Regions from separate parts of the Pseudoalteromonas sp. Xi13 genome, predicted to be linked through region 1. Evidence: predicted binding sites of a transcription regulator. Region 1 holds the regulator's gene; each other region holds the start of a gene.
The links. The regulator sigma-54, encoded in region 1, starts transcription at its own class of promoters, with help from an activator protein. The targets are predictions, from matches to a motif close to GTTGGCACGNNNNTNGNNT.
Positions count from the first base shown of each region.

Region 2: the regulator sigma-54 is predicted to act here: its motif matches at 1,768-1,786, upstream of EJ103_RS02465 (PspA/IM30 family protein).
Region 3: the regulator sigma-54 is predicted to act here: its motif matches at 1,296-1,314, upstream of flgJ (flagellar assembly peptidoglycan hydrolase FlgJ).
Region 4: the regulator sigma-54 is predicted to act here: its motif matches at 1,224-1,242, upstream of EJ103_RS02925 (BON domain-containing protein).

Region 1 covers NZ_CP034439.1:3,110,329-3,113,472, reverse strand. Annotated here, with positions in the region: gene EJ103_RS14005 (PTS sugar transporter subunit IIA) at 1-441, opposite strand, end outside; gene hpf (ribosome hibernation promoting factor) at 446-733, opposite strand; gene EJ103_RS13995 (RNA polymerase factor sigma-54) at 761-2,260, opposite strand; gene lptB (LPS export ABC transporter ATP-binding protein) at 2,330-3,055, opposite strand; gene lptA (lipopolysaccharide transport periplasmic protein LptA) at 3,052-3,144, opposite strand, start outside.
Region 2 covers NZ_CP034439.1:556,580-559,723, reverse strand. Annotated here, with positions in the region: gene EJ103_RS02480 (copper chaperone PCu(A)C) at 1-406, opposite strand, end outside; gene EJ103_RS02475 (hypothetical protein) at 486-812, opposite strand; gene EJ103_RS02470 (PspC domain-containing protein) at 822-1,028, opposite strand; gene EJ103_RS02465 (PspA/IM30 family protein) at 1,039-1,731, opposite strand; gene dusA (tRNA dihydrouridine(20/20a) synthase DusA) at 1,972-2,904, opposite strand; gene EJ103_RS02455 (MarC family protein) at 3,043-3,144, opposite strand, start outside.
Region 3 covers NZ_CP034439.1:2,695,245-2,698,388, forward strand. Annotated here, with positions in the region: gene flgK (flagellar hook-associated protein FlgK) at 1-243, opposite strand, end outside; gene flgJ (flagellar assembly peptidoglycan hydrolase FlgJ) at 245-1,258, opposite strand; gene EJ103_RS12175 (flagellar basal body P-ring protein FlgI) at 1,394-2,488, opposite strand; gene flgH (flagellar basal body L-ring protein FlgH) at 2,500-3,144, opposite strand, start outside.
Region 4 covers NZ_CP034439.1:658,149-661,292, reverse strand. Annotated here, with positions in the region: gene srmB (ATP-dependent RNA helicase SrmB) at 1-1,073, shown strand, start outside; gene EJ103_RS02925 (BON domain-containing protein) at 1,303-1,623, shown strand; gene EJ103_RS20120 (hypothetical protein) at 2,061-2,234, shown strand; gene EJ103_RS02920 (mechanosensitive ion channel family protein) at 2,430-3,144, opposite strand, start outside.

The DNA.
Region 1 (3,144 bases):
AACAATTACTTGATACAGCTCTGCATCGGTTTTAGCACTACGCAGCTGTTTACAAAATTCTTTGTTGCTCAGTTTATCAGCTATGGTTGCCAGAGTCTTTAGGTGCTGTTGGTTATCGCCATCTGGTACGATGAGTGCAACAAAAATATCAACAGGGCAGTTATCAATAGCATCAAAGTTAACAGGGGTGTCGCTAACAAGTACTAAAGCCAGCGGTTCTTCTACGCCACCCATTCTGCCATGAGGAATGGCGATACCCCGGCCAATACCAGTACTGCCTAGCTTTTCTCTGCTTGCCAGCGCATTAAGAATATCTTGTTGTGGTAAGTAGGGGAGCTTTTCATGAGCAAGCTCACTGATAAACTCTAAAATTCTTTTTTTACTACTAAAAAGGACCGCAGCTTTGCTGCAGTCCTGGCATACTAATGTACTTAATTTCATAATATTAGTGTCTAGCAAGCTTCTCTTTATGTTTTATGACTTGACGATCGAGCTTGTCAATCAACGAGTCTATAGCGGCATACATATCTTGGTGCTCTGTTGAGGCAAATAAATCTGCGCCACTTACATGAATAGTCGCTTCTGCTTTTTGGTTGAGTTTTTCTACATCGAGAATGACATGCACATTGCTAATATGATCTGAGTGCCTTTCTAGCTTTGCAAATTTATTATTTACATAGTCTCTAAGTGAATCAGTTACTTCTACGTGACGACCAGTTAGGTTTAGTTGCATAAGCATTTCCTCTTTGTTTTTAACGTCTTATATCAAACTCTTTCTCTGATTTGACGGTGGAATAGCTAGCGATTCACGGTATTTTGCTATTGTGCGTCTAGCTACTTTAATTCCTTGCTCTGCCAATATATCCGCAATTTTACTATCACTCAATGGTTTAGCTGAGTTTTCCGCGGCAATTAGCTTTTTAATTAGGGCACGTATTGCGGTTGATGAACACTCGCCGCCGTTTTCAGTGCTTACGTGGCTTGAGAAAAAATACTTAAGCTCAAAAATACCACGTGGCGTATGCATATATTTTTGCGTAGTAACACGCGAAATTGTCGACTCATGCATTTCTACCATCTCAGCAACATCGTTTAAAACCATTGGCTTCATGGCTTCGGGGCCATGTTCAAAAAATGCCTGTTGCTGTTTTACAATACAGTTAGTTACCTTAAGCAGCGTGTCGTTTCTGCTTTCAAGGCTTTTTATAAACCATTTAGCTTCTTGTAAGTGAGAGCGAATAAATTGGCTATCACCACTTGATTTTACGGTACGTGACATAGCCGCGTACTGACTATTTACGCGTATTTTTGGCATGCTATCTGGGTTTAGCTCTACCACCCAGCGGCCTTTTATTTTTTTAACCGACACATCCGGTATTACATACTCAGACTCTTCCCTTACTATTGTATCTGCAGGTTTTGGGTTGAGGGTATGTATTAGGGTCATGACCTCTTTAAGCTCGTCTTCTTTAAGCTTAGTCTTTTTCATTAATGTACGATAGTCGCGTGCCGCTAATAGATCAATGTGATCGGTTAAGATCATTTTAGTTTGTTCTATAAAAGGGGTGTCTTTATCAAACTGGTTTAGCTGAATACACAAGCACTCTTGTAAACTGCGCGCGGCTATACCTACAGGGTCAAATAACTGAATACGCTTTAAAACGGCTTCTATTTCGTCAAGTTCAACTTCAACTTCGTCATCGTTTTCTTGGTTAAAGCTTTCTAAAATTTCTTCGCAACTTAGCGTTAAAATACCCGAGTCATCTACAGCTTCTACAATGGCAATAGCAATGGCTTCGTCAGTTGGGCTAAAAGGAGTAAGCTGAAGCTGCCACATTAAATACTCATGTAGCGTTTCAGTAGAGGCACCTTGATAAATAGACTCATCTTCTGGCATTGGGCCTGAGGATGCAGCAGGGGCTGCGCTCATGTACTCATCCCAAGTTACATCCATTGCCATATCATCGCTAACGGTGTCTTTATTTAAAGCTTCGCCACTGTCTTGCTCGTACTCGCTGGTTGTATCGTCAGCCGATGCGCTTACGGTTATATCATCCGTATCTGCTTTTTGTTCATTTTTCCCAGCCGACTCTTCCGTGTAATCTTGCTCTTCTACTTCTAATAGCGGGTTGCTATCAAGTGCTTCTTGTATTTCTTGCTGGAGATCCAATGTACTGAGCTGCAGCAAGCGAATCGCTTGTTGCAATTGTGGAGTCATTGTAAGTTGCTGGCCCATGCGCAGCTGTAATGATTGCCTCATGTATCTCTAACAATCCTTTTATGTTGTTATAATTAATATTAGCAGATGCTTGTAGGTGTGGCTTAAATGTTACAGCCTAAATTGCTCGCCTAAATAAACATCGCGTACAGTTTTGTCATTTAATACGTGTTCTGGGGTGCCAGATGCAATTAGCTCCCCATGAGAAACAATGTAGGCTTTTTCACAAACATCAAGAGTTTCTCTTACATTGTGATCGGTAATTAATACGCCAATGCCACGGTTTTTAAGATGTTCTATTATTTTCTTTATATCTAACACTGAAATCGGATCAACACCAGCAAAAGGCTCATCCAATAAAATAAATTTAGGGTTCGCTGCCAGTGCTCTGGCAATTTCTACACGGCGGCGTTCACCACCAGAAAGCGCCATACCTTGGCTATCGCGAATATGCTGAATACTAAATTCATCAAGTAAGTTGTTAAGCGTTTCTTCTCGCGCGGCTTTATTGAGCTCTTTACGCGTTTCTAAAATCGCCATTAAGTTTTGATAAACTGTCAGCTTTCTAAATATTGATGACTCTTGCGGCAAATAGCCAATGCCTAAGCGGGCGCGGCTGTGCATAGGTAATAACGTAATGTCGTTATCATCAATAGAAATTTTGCCTTTGTCGCTAGGTACTAACCCTACAATCATATAAAAGGTGGTGGTTTTACCTGCGCCATTAGGGCCCAATAAGCCAACAATGCTGCCGGCTTCTACCTCAAGGCCTACATTTTTTACAACTTGGCGGCCTTTATAGCTTTTTGCTAATAGTTCTGCTTTTAAGGTGCTCATGGTTGACCTTCGTTACCTGTTTTTTCTTTAATTTTTGCTTCAACAGGCACTAAAATTGTGTGGACACGATCCGTAGAGTTTTCGTCTTT
Region 2 (3,144 bases), 1.1 Mb from region 1:
GCGTGAGTTTACGTTCTTGCCCTACTTTTAGTGGTTCTTGTGGATCAAATACCATTAAATGGTAACCACCAGGCTCAAAGCTTAGGCTTTCATGGCCCTTAATGGTGACAGCTTTAACCTGTTGCATTTTCATCATGCCGTTGACATGTTTGTGCTCATGTATTTCTACACGGCCTAAACCTTCGATGGTCGCTTTAGTTAATTTAGCAACACCACCACCGTGGTTAGAAATTGTTAAATAGCCAACACTCGACTTACTACCAGGCAAAAATGCCCTTACTTGTGCATGGCTTACTTCAAGCTTAGCTTCGTCTGTATCGTGGCTGTGCCCAGCATGTGCAGCAACCGATGACGAAAACACATTAATCATTAACGCCGAGGCCATAAAAAAGCACTGCTTCATCATCGCTTTATTCCTTGTGAAAGCATAAAATTTCACTTTAAATTTAACATAGTTAACTAATAATAGTCAGTTAAATTAAGGCTTAAGAGGTTACTTTTTTGTTATCGAGCACCAACCAGCACAGTACAGCTACAAATAATAATGGCCAGGCTATCATCACTGAACCAAATAACAGTGCCAAAATGGTGCCAACCAGCGCGACAATCCCTGCGCCTATTAACCCCATGGTCACTAAAGCCATTACGGCTACCACTGCAATAATAGCGACTAATACACCAGCCAGCTCAAGCCCCACCCAGCTCATATCTGCAATCCACAGTGGAAACTGCCATGAATCAAAATGTATTAGTGACACTGTATCAGTAAAAAGTAACACATATACGACAACACATATTGCTAAGGTTTTCATATCCCTCTCCTAATACGCACGCTCTTCAAGACAGCAGTGAGCAATCAAATAACCAAGCGCCACTGCAAACGGAAAACTTATAAATAATAAAATAGTTACTAAGCGTGTTGACCACACTGGAAAATCAAGGCGACGCGCTAACCCACTGCATACGCCCGATATTTTTTTATTCAGTGAATCTTTGTACCAACCACGCTGTGTTTTAAAGTTATTCATACTTTACTCCTTAAGCGCTTGGCGCAGTTGTACTGGTATTACTTTGCTTAACACTGGCTTTTAAACGAGCCAGCTCTGCATCTATTTTTTCATTTTTAACTAAAGTCTCAATTTGCTCAGCGGTTGATTGCGCTGTATTTGTAAGTTCATAAGCATCAACCTGTGCTTCTATGCCTTCCACTTTTTGCTCTATCATTTCAAAGCGAGACAAAGCATTTGCGACCTTGTCACTGTGTAATTGCATGTTCACTTTTTCACGTGCAGCAACAATATCGTGGCGTTTTATTAATTGAGCTTGTTTGCTTTTAGCTTGCGCCATTTTTTGCTGTAAACGCTCACAATCTGCCGTAATTTTCTCTATCGACTCTTTTAGAGTATTTAGCTGAGTGTTTTTTGCTACAATTTGCTCATCTACTCGCTGTTTTTCTACTAACGCAGACTTGGCTAAATCGTCACGGTTTTTAGCAACTGCCAGCTCAGCTTTTGTTTGCCACAAAGTTAAGTCTTTTTGTTTTTGTGCAATTTGGCGTTTAAGCGTTTTTTCTTCGCACAGCAAGGCTGCGGCTGTGCTTCTACATTCGTTAAGCGCTTCTTGCATTTCACTTAGCATAAGGTTGAGGAGTTTTTCTGGGTCTTCTGCTTTATCCAGCATGGCAGCAATATTGGATTGGATAACATCATTTACGCGATTAAATATACTCATTGTTTTGTCCTGTTGTTTTAATTGATAACAACAGGATTCCAAGAGTTATGCCAATTAACAAAATTTATTTATAAGCCTTTATATTCAGACAGTTAGATAACTAACACGTTATTTTAAACTGACTAAAAACTGAATGCTAATAAGCTAAAATCACTAATTTATTTATCTTTTGACTAAATTTTAGTTATAAAAAAACCACTTTATAAAGTGGTTTTTTTATAACTGGTCAACGCTTTAGTATTACTCAGGCACAAAACTTAATGCTTTATCCATTACCGACAAATCAGCCTGTTTACCGTGACCGTTTTCTGAAAGGTGACGTCTAAATCCGCGCGCCCCTGGCTGCCCCTGAAAAATCCCCAGCATATGGCGTGCTATATGCCAAAAGTTAGCACCTAAACGCATTTCTTCTTCTATGTAATCATACATAGCGCGCACCACATCGTGACGAGTCTGAGTATTAGCCACCTCACCGTAAATCTTTTCATCCACCTCATTAAGCATAAATGGATTACTATATGCTTCACGACCAATCATAACGCCGTCTATATGCGCTAAATGCGCTAGGCTTTCTTCAATTGTTTTAACACCGCCATTAATGCTTAAATCGAGCTGTGGGTAGTCTTTTTTTAATTGGTAAACGCGTGGGTAATCAAGAGGCGGTACTTCACGATTTTCTTTAGGGCTCAAACCATTTAACCACGCTTTACGGGCATGAATAATAAAGTCATCACAGCCAACTTTATGGCTGGCTTCAATTAATGCGCATAAAAACTCATACGAGTCTTGCTCATCAATACCGATGCGTGTTTTTACCGTAACAGGAATACTAACTTCGCTTTTCATTGCCGCAACACACTGTGCAACCAGCTCAGGCTCGGCCATTAGGCATGCACCAAAGCGCCCGTTTTGTACTCTATCTGAAGGGCAGCCTACATTTAAGTTAATCTCATCGTAACCGCGCTCACCCGCAAGCTTTGCACACTTTGCTAGCGCCTCAGGATCAGAACCCCCCAGCTGCAAAGCAACCGGCCCCTCGTGCTGATTAAAGTGTAGATAATCGCCGCGACCAAATAAAATCGCCCCCGTGGTGATCATCTCAGTGTATAAAACAGCGTGCTTAGTCATCTTACGATGAAAAGTGCGACAATGACGATCAGTCCAATCAAGCATGGGTGCAACAGAAAAACGTCTGTTTAACGTTGGATTATCTAATGTGCGTTTTTGCAATGTAAAAGCCTCGGGGATTATAAGTAAATGCGCCCATAAAAAGGCGCTGTATTTTACACAAAAGCCTAATTAGCATCAATGTTAGCTGTATATTTGTAAACCAAAATAATGCGCGATACCGTTGAGTATATTTGTAACTGCCACAGAGCTTAAAATTAACCCCATGATTCTACTTATAATACT
Region 3 (3,144 bases), 420 kb from region 1:
AACAAACTGATCAAAAAATGATTTATTAGAGGTATCGCGATTTAATTGCGACTGGGCAAATTCATTTAAAAGCCTATATGTTTCGCCGCGCCCTACTTGATTATCAACCATAGTGGTAAATTCAGTTCGCTCACGTACGTAGCCCTCTGTATTTACATTGGTGATGTTTTTACTGGTCGTTTGCAACAGCTCAGAGCTTGAACGCACCCCAGCACTGGCAATATTTAATAAACTAAACGACATATTACTTCACTCCTTGGGTAAACGCGCTTGTTGCAATATTTTTAAGCTCACTGCTATTTAGCACTTTTTTTATTTTACTCGCGTAATTAGGATCGGTTGCATAGCCTGCTTTTTGTAGCGAATCTAAAAATTCGTTTGGCTGTGCTGTTTTTTGTAATGCTTCTTCGTAGCGTGGGTTTTGCGTTAAAAAATCGACAAAGTCGTTCACGCTTTCTTTTATAGAATCGTAAGCTCTAAAACTTGCTTGCTTTTTAACAGGGGTACCTTGCTCAAATTCAAGCGTTACTTTACTTGCTTTATCGCCTTCCCAGCTTTTATCTGATTTAATATTGAACAGGTTATTTGAGCTATTCCCGTCGCTTTTATTAATAATATGCTTACCCCAACCAGTCTCAAGTGCCGCTTGGGCCACCATTACTGCAGGGTTTAAACCAATTTTTTCGGCCGCTGTTTTAGCATGCTCCCACACGGAACTCACAAACTCTTCAGCATTATTAAATGACGACTGTGTAGGCTGTGTTGTGGTTTTAGTTTGTGTTGCTTCACTGCTGGCTACTAAGTCATCTTTATTTGCTTGCTTTATACTGTGCACTTTTTCGTGCGGCAGCTCAGAGCCTGCGCGTTTATCGCTCATAAAGTCGTTAGTAGTTCTTAATACTGAGCCAGGCATAAAGTTCTCAGCCTCTGGAGAAAGCTGCTGAACAATTAAATCAGCCAAACCCAAAGACCCATTTGATGAAAGCTCAGAAGAGAGCTGCTGATCGTGCATTTCTTCAAAAAATTTTACGCCGCTAGAGTTAAACGGGCTGTCTTCATCTTCAAATGCTTCGTTGGCTTTACGCATCCCTTTTAGAAGCATTTGTGTAAAAATAGCTTCAAATTGTGCCGCTGCTTTTTTTAGCGCCGCTTTAGACGCATCAGTAGATGCATCACCGCTGTTTAAAGCGTCTTGACGTAAAGTATTAAGATTACTTAAATCAAAAAAGTTTTGCTTATCGAGGTGATTTGTTTCCATCAGCTTTTTGACACAAAAATGAATAATGCTTTAAGAAATGCAAAAATTGAGCCAAAGAAAGGTAAACAGTAAAAAGCTTAAGTACCTTTTGAGTACTTAAGCTTTATGTGGAAGGGTAAATATTCTAAAATCTAACTAAATAACAACAAGCTGTCCGTTAATTGCACCCGCTTCTTTAAGCGCTTCTAAAATAGCCATTAAATCGCCAGGTGCTGCGCCTACTTCGTTTATTGCACGTACTAAGTCATCTAAGCTAACGCCGGGGTTAAAAACAAACGCACGAGAATCATCTTGATTAACGTCAATAATACTTTGCTGTGTAACAACAGTTTCGCCTTCTGCTAACGGATTAGGCTGCGTTACATTTTGCTGTTCAGCAATTGTGACTGTTAGGCCGCCATGGGTTATTGCCGCAGGCTGTAGCTTCACATTTTTGCCAATGACAATCGTTCCCGTACGTGAATTAACAATAATCTTGGCTGAGGTATCAGCAGGCTTAAACTCTAGGTTTTCAAGCGTTGATAAATAAGACACTCGTTGCGATGCATCACGTGGCGCAATAACCCGTACTGAGGCAGCGTCAATAGCTTGTGCACTATTAGGGCCTACCAAATTGTTAATTGTTGCTTCTAAACGTTTTGCCGTTGTAAAGTCAGGGCGGTTTAAGTTAAAAGTAATGTAGTCGCCTTGCATAAAAGGGCTTTTAACTTCGCGCTCAACAGTGGCTCCGTTAGGTACGCGGCCAACCGTCGGGGTGTTAATGACCACTTTACTGCCATCTAGCCCTTGTGCTCCTAGGCCTCCCACAATTAGGCTACCTTGTGCTATGGCATATACGTTTCCATCCACCCCTTTTAAGAAAGTTTGTAACAAGGTGCCGCCACGTAAACTGCCTGCACTGCCAATAGAAGATACCGTAATATCAATTGTTTGACCCGGCTTTCTAAACGGCGGAAGCTCAGCATGGACTGCCACTGCTGCTACGTTTTTAATTTTAGGGCTTTGTGTTGAAGGCAGCGTAATACCAAAACTGTTTAGCATGCCTCTAAAACTTTGTTGCGTGTAAGAGTTTTGCTCCCCTGTACCAGGTAGCCCCACCACTAAACCATACCCTACGAGTTGGTTAGCACGCACACCTTCAACCATAGATACATCTTTAATACGCTCTGCACTGGCAGAAAATTGCCAGCCTAGCAGTATGATCAAAATAAACGCTTTAATGCTATTCATACTACTATCCTCTAAAACGGAAATAACGAGCTACTAAAGAAACGTGTTAACCACCCTGGGCTTTGCGCTTCTTGTGTTTGTCCTTTACCTGAATATTGAATTCGGGCATTGGCAATTCTATTCGACTCAACCGTGTTTTCGGCGCTTACATCTTGCGGACGTACAAGGCCTTCGAGCCTAATAAACTCTTCGCCGGTGTTAAGTGTTAGCCATTTTTCACCACGAATAACTAAATTACCATTGGGTAAAACACGCATAACATTCACCGAGATATCGCCCACTAAGCTGTTTGACTGATTTGATTTAGAGTCACCGGTAAATGATGAGTCACTACCAATGCCAAACTGAATACTGTCGCCACCTATATTTACTGGTAATCCACCTAACCCAATAACGGGGTCTAGGCTGGCTTCGGTTTCTTTATCGGTTTCGGTTTTAGCGGCTTTTGTAGCTTGTGTTGACTCTTCAAGCTTAACGGTAATTATATCGCCGGTTCTAAGTGCTTTTTTGTCTGAATACAAATCATTAAATGTATTGGTGTTAAACAACGAACCCGTTGCAACAACAGGCTCTGCTACAGGCTCTGGGTACATGGGTGCGTAGTAGGGGTCGTCTTGAACCACTTCACTATTTTGCGTAGAAACACAGCCACTTAA
Region 4 (3,144 bases), 1.2 Mb from region 1:
CGGCATTTTTAATTCCGGCTATTCAATACTTAATGGATTTTCCGCGTCGCGACCCAGGTTTTGCACGTGTGTTAATAATGACCCCAACCCGTGAACTGGCTTATCAAATTCATGAGCAATGTGAACTGCTTGCTAAAGGCACCCACCTTAAAATTGGTGTAGTAACAGGTGGTATAAACTACGGCACCCATAAAGAAATTTTTGAAAACAATAACGATATTTTAATCGCCACACCAGGGCGTTTAATGGAATACCTTGAAACCGAAAATTTCCATGCTGAAAACGTAGAAATGCTTATTCTTGATGAAGCCGACCGCATGTTAGACATGGGCTTTAGAAAAGAAATGCTGCGCATATGTGACGAAGCTAAAAACCGTCGTCAGTGCTTTTTATTCTCTGCGACGTTAGAAGGCGATAGCGTTGAGTTATTTGCAGAGCGTATTTTAAACGACCCAGCTTTACTTGAAGCCGAATCGTCACGCAAAGAAAAAGCAAAAATTCATCAATGGGTTCACCTTGCTGATGATTACCACCACAAGCTTGAGCTGTTGGTTAATACCCTAAACGGCCCAGATGTAAGTAAAGCCATTGTGTTTGTAAAAACCCGTGAGCGCCTAGAAACGCTAATTGGTGAGCTAACTAACAATGGCGTAAAAGCCGCGTGGCTGCGTGGCGAAATGCCGCAAGATAAGCGCATGAAAGCGATGGAAAATTTCCACAGTGGCAAAACGCGCATATTAATAGCAACCGATGTTGCGGCTCGCGGTATTGATGTTTCTGACATTAGCCACGTAATTAACTTTGATATGCCGCGCACTGCCGATGTCTATGTTCACCGTATTGGCCGTACTGGCCGTGCAGGTAAAAAAGGGATTGCTATATCATTAGTTGAAGCGCACGACATTGGCATTTTATACAAGGTTGAGCGATACACAGAGCAAAAACTTAAGCGCCGCATAATTAAAGGGCTTGAGCCACAGCATAAAGAAGCTAAGCCACCCGCTAAAAAGCGTAAAGATCCGGTAAAAATGAAAGCTAAGAAAAAAGCCAAAGCTAAAATTAAAAAGAAATAGCACACCATAAATAAAAAAGCCGGCAGTTGCCGGCTTTTTTGTACCCGTTACAAATGTAACCCAAGCATGTAACTCATTCCCATTAAAATGTAATTATTGCCCACCTGAATTCCCACTTAATAAAATAACCTTATATTTCAACAAATTAAAATTGGCATCGAAATTGTAACTGAGAAAGTAACTCAGCTAAGAATAGCTGCACGATTAACCGTAATGTAAGGATGAAGTTATGAACCGCTTTAAGTTAACTATCGCTTTAGTATCATTTTGTTGTTTATTTTTATTAGCTTGCGCTACAAAAGTAAGTGCAGCAACTAACTTAGCCGTAGTAAGCAGTGTGGCTACTCAACCTAACTTACAACAAACAATCACCAATACGTTACGCACTAACCCAAACTTAGCATTAAGCGATATTCGCGTGCAGGTTGAAGACGGTGAAGTTGACCTATACGGTGAAGCGCAAACAGGTTTTCAGCGTGCACTTGCGCAAAAGTTTTTAGAAAATATGGATGGCGTTAAAATTATCCGTAATAAAATTAGTGTTATCTGATACCGCATTACAATATTTGTTTATATAACTTATTCCTCTGCGTGGCTTGTTTCTCCAACACAAGCCGCGCTTTTTTATGCTTAATAGCACACTTTAGTATCTAAACTTCTAGCTTTAGCTCCCCTATTAAAAATAGAGCAAACACTTAGCCGCCCTTTCCCACTCTTTTAAATTAGTGACTTACTACAGCTTTGATAAAAGAATGCTATAACAAGGCTGTAAAGTTCATATAATCAGCGCATTTTTAATACCGTTGGCAACCTACAAGTGTTTGCTAATCAACCTCACCATGAATAGCAGTTAATAATATATGGCTTAACGCATGCAAATGCCCCATCACTTACACAAGGAAGCTAATACATGAAACGATTTATTCACTACTGCTAATCCCTCTTATTAGCCATGCAGAAGAAGGTATTTTTGGGTTTGTTGCAAATGTGTCTGTATCCGGCTTTTTTAGCCCAGAAATTAGTGAACTAGATATTATAAAAGTCTTTGCTGATTTGGCAGGATTAAAAGTAGGCGACAAGGTAATAGAGTTAGATGGCTGCGCTATTCCAGCCTGCTCTGCTGAGGTTACAAAAAAAATCGATGACAAAAAGCAGTGGTGAAACGCTTTTACTACTAATCAAAAATTCGATGGCAGCGAAAAGCAAATAAGTATTAACTTAAAATAAATTTATTAAAAGTATAGTTAAATTTAACCCGACTTAGCGCTTTGAAATTACTAGCAGCGCACTTTTTATGTAAAAATGCGCTGCTAGTGGGTAACTATTACTGGGCTAGTTTAAACCAGTATTAGTCGCTCATTCGCTTTGATTTGAACCCGTATTACTCCCGCCTTGTTGTTTAGGTGACTGTTGGTTTATTTTATCGCTTATCATGGCATCGAGCTTTTCACCGCCTTTAATGCCAAAATCTAACGTACGTATTGGGAATGGAATACTTATATCTGCAGCATCAAGCGCTTGTTTAACAGCGACTACGCCTTTATGGCGTACTGTCATAAAGTCTGGCTCGCCTGGGTATTTTATCCAAAACCACACCAGTAAATTAATACTACTGTCGCCAAAACCTTCTGCGTACACAGCGGTTTCTTCTTTACGTATTACAAAGTCAAACTCGTTAATTTTATCAACGATAACTTCTTTGGCTTTTTCAATGTCGTCGCCGTATGAAATACCCACCGGTACCTCTATGCGCCTAACGCCTAACGTGGTGTAATTTTTTAACACATTTCTAAATAATACCTTGTTAGGTACCAGTATTAACTGCCCGTAAAAGCTCTCTATTAGCGTGTTACGCAGGTTTATAGAATGTACCGAGCCAAATACATCGTCGGTTTCAATTACATCACCCGCTTTAAATGGCTTGCGTATTCCCATAGCAATACCGGCAATTAAGTTCTCGGTCATGTCTTGAAAAGCAAAGCCAATGGCTAAACCCACAATACCCGCACCCGCTAGTAACGATGTGACTGTGCCTTTTAACCCCATAAAATCTAAAGCGATAAATAGGCCT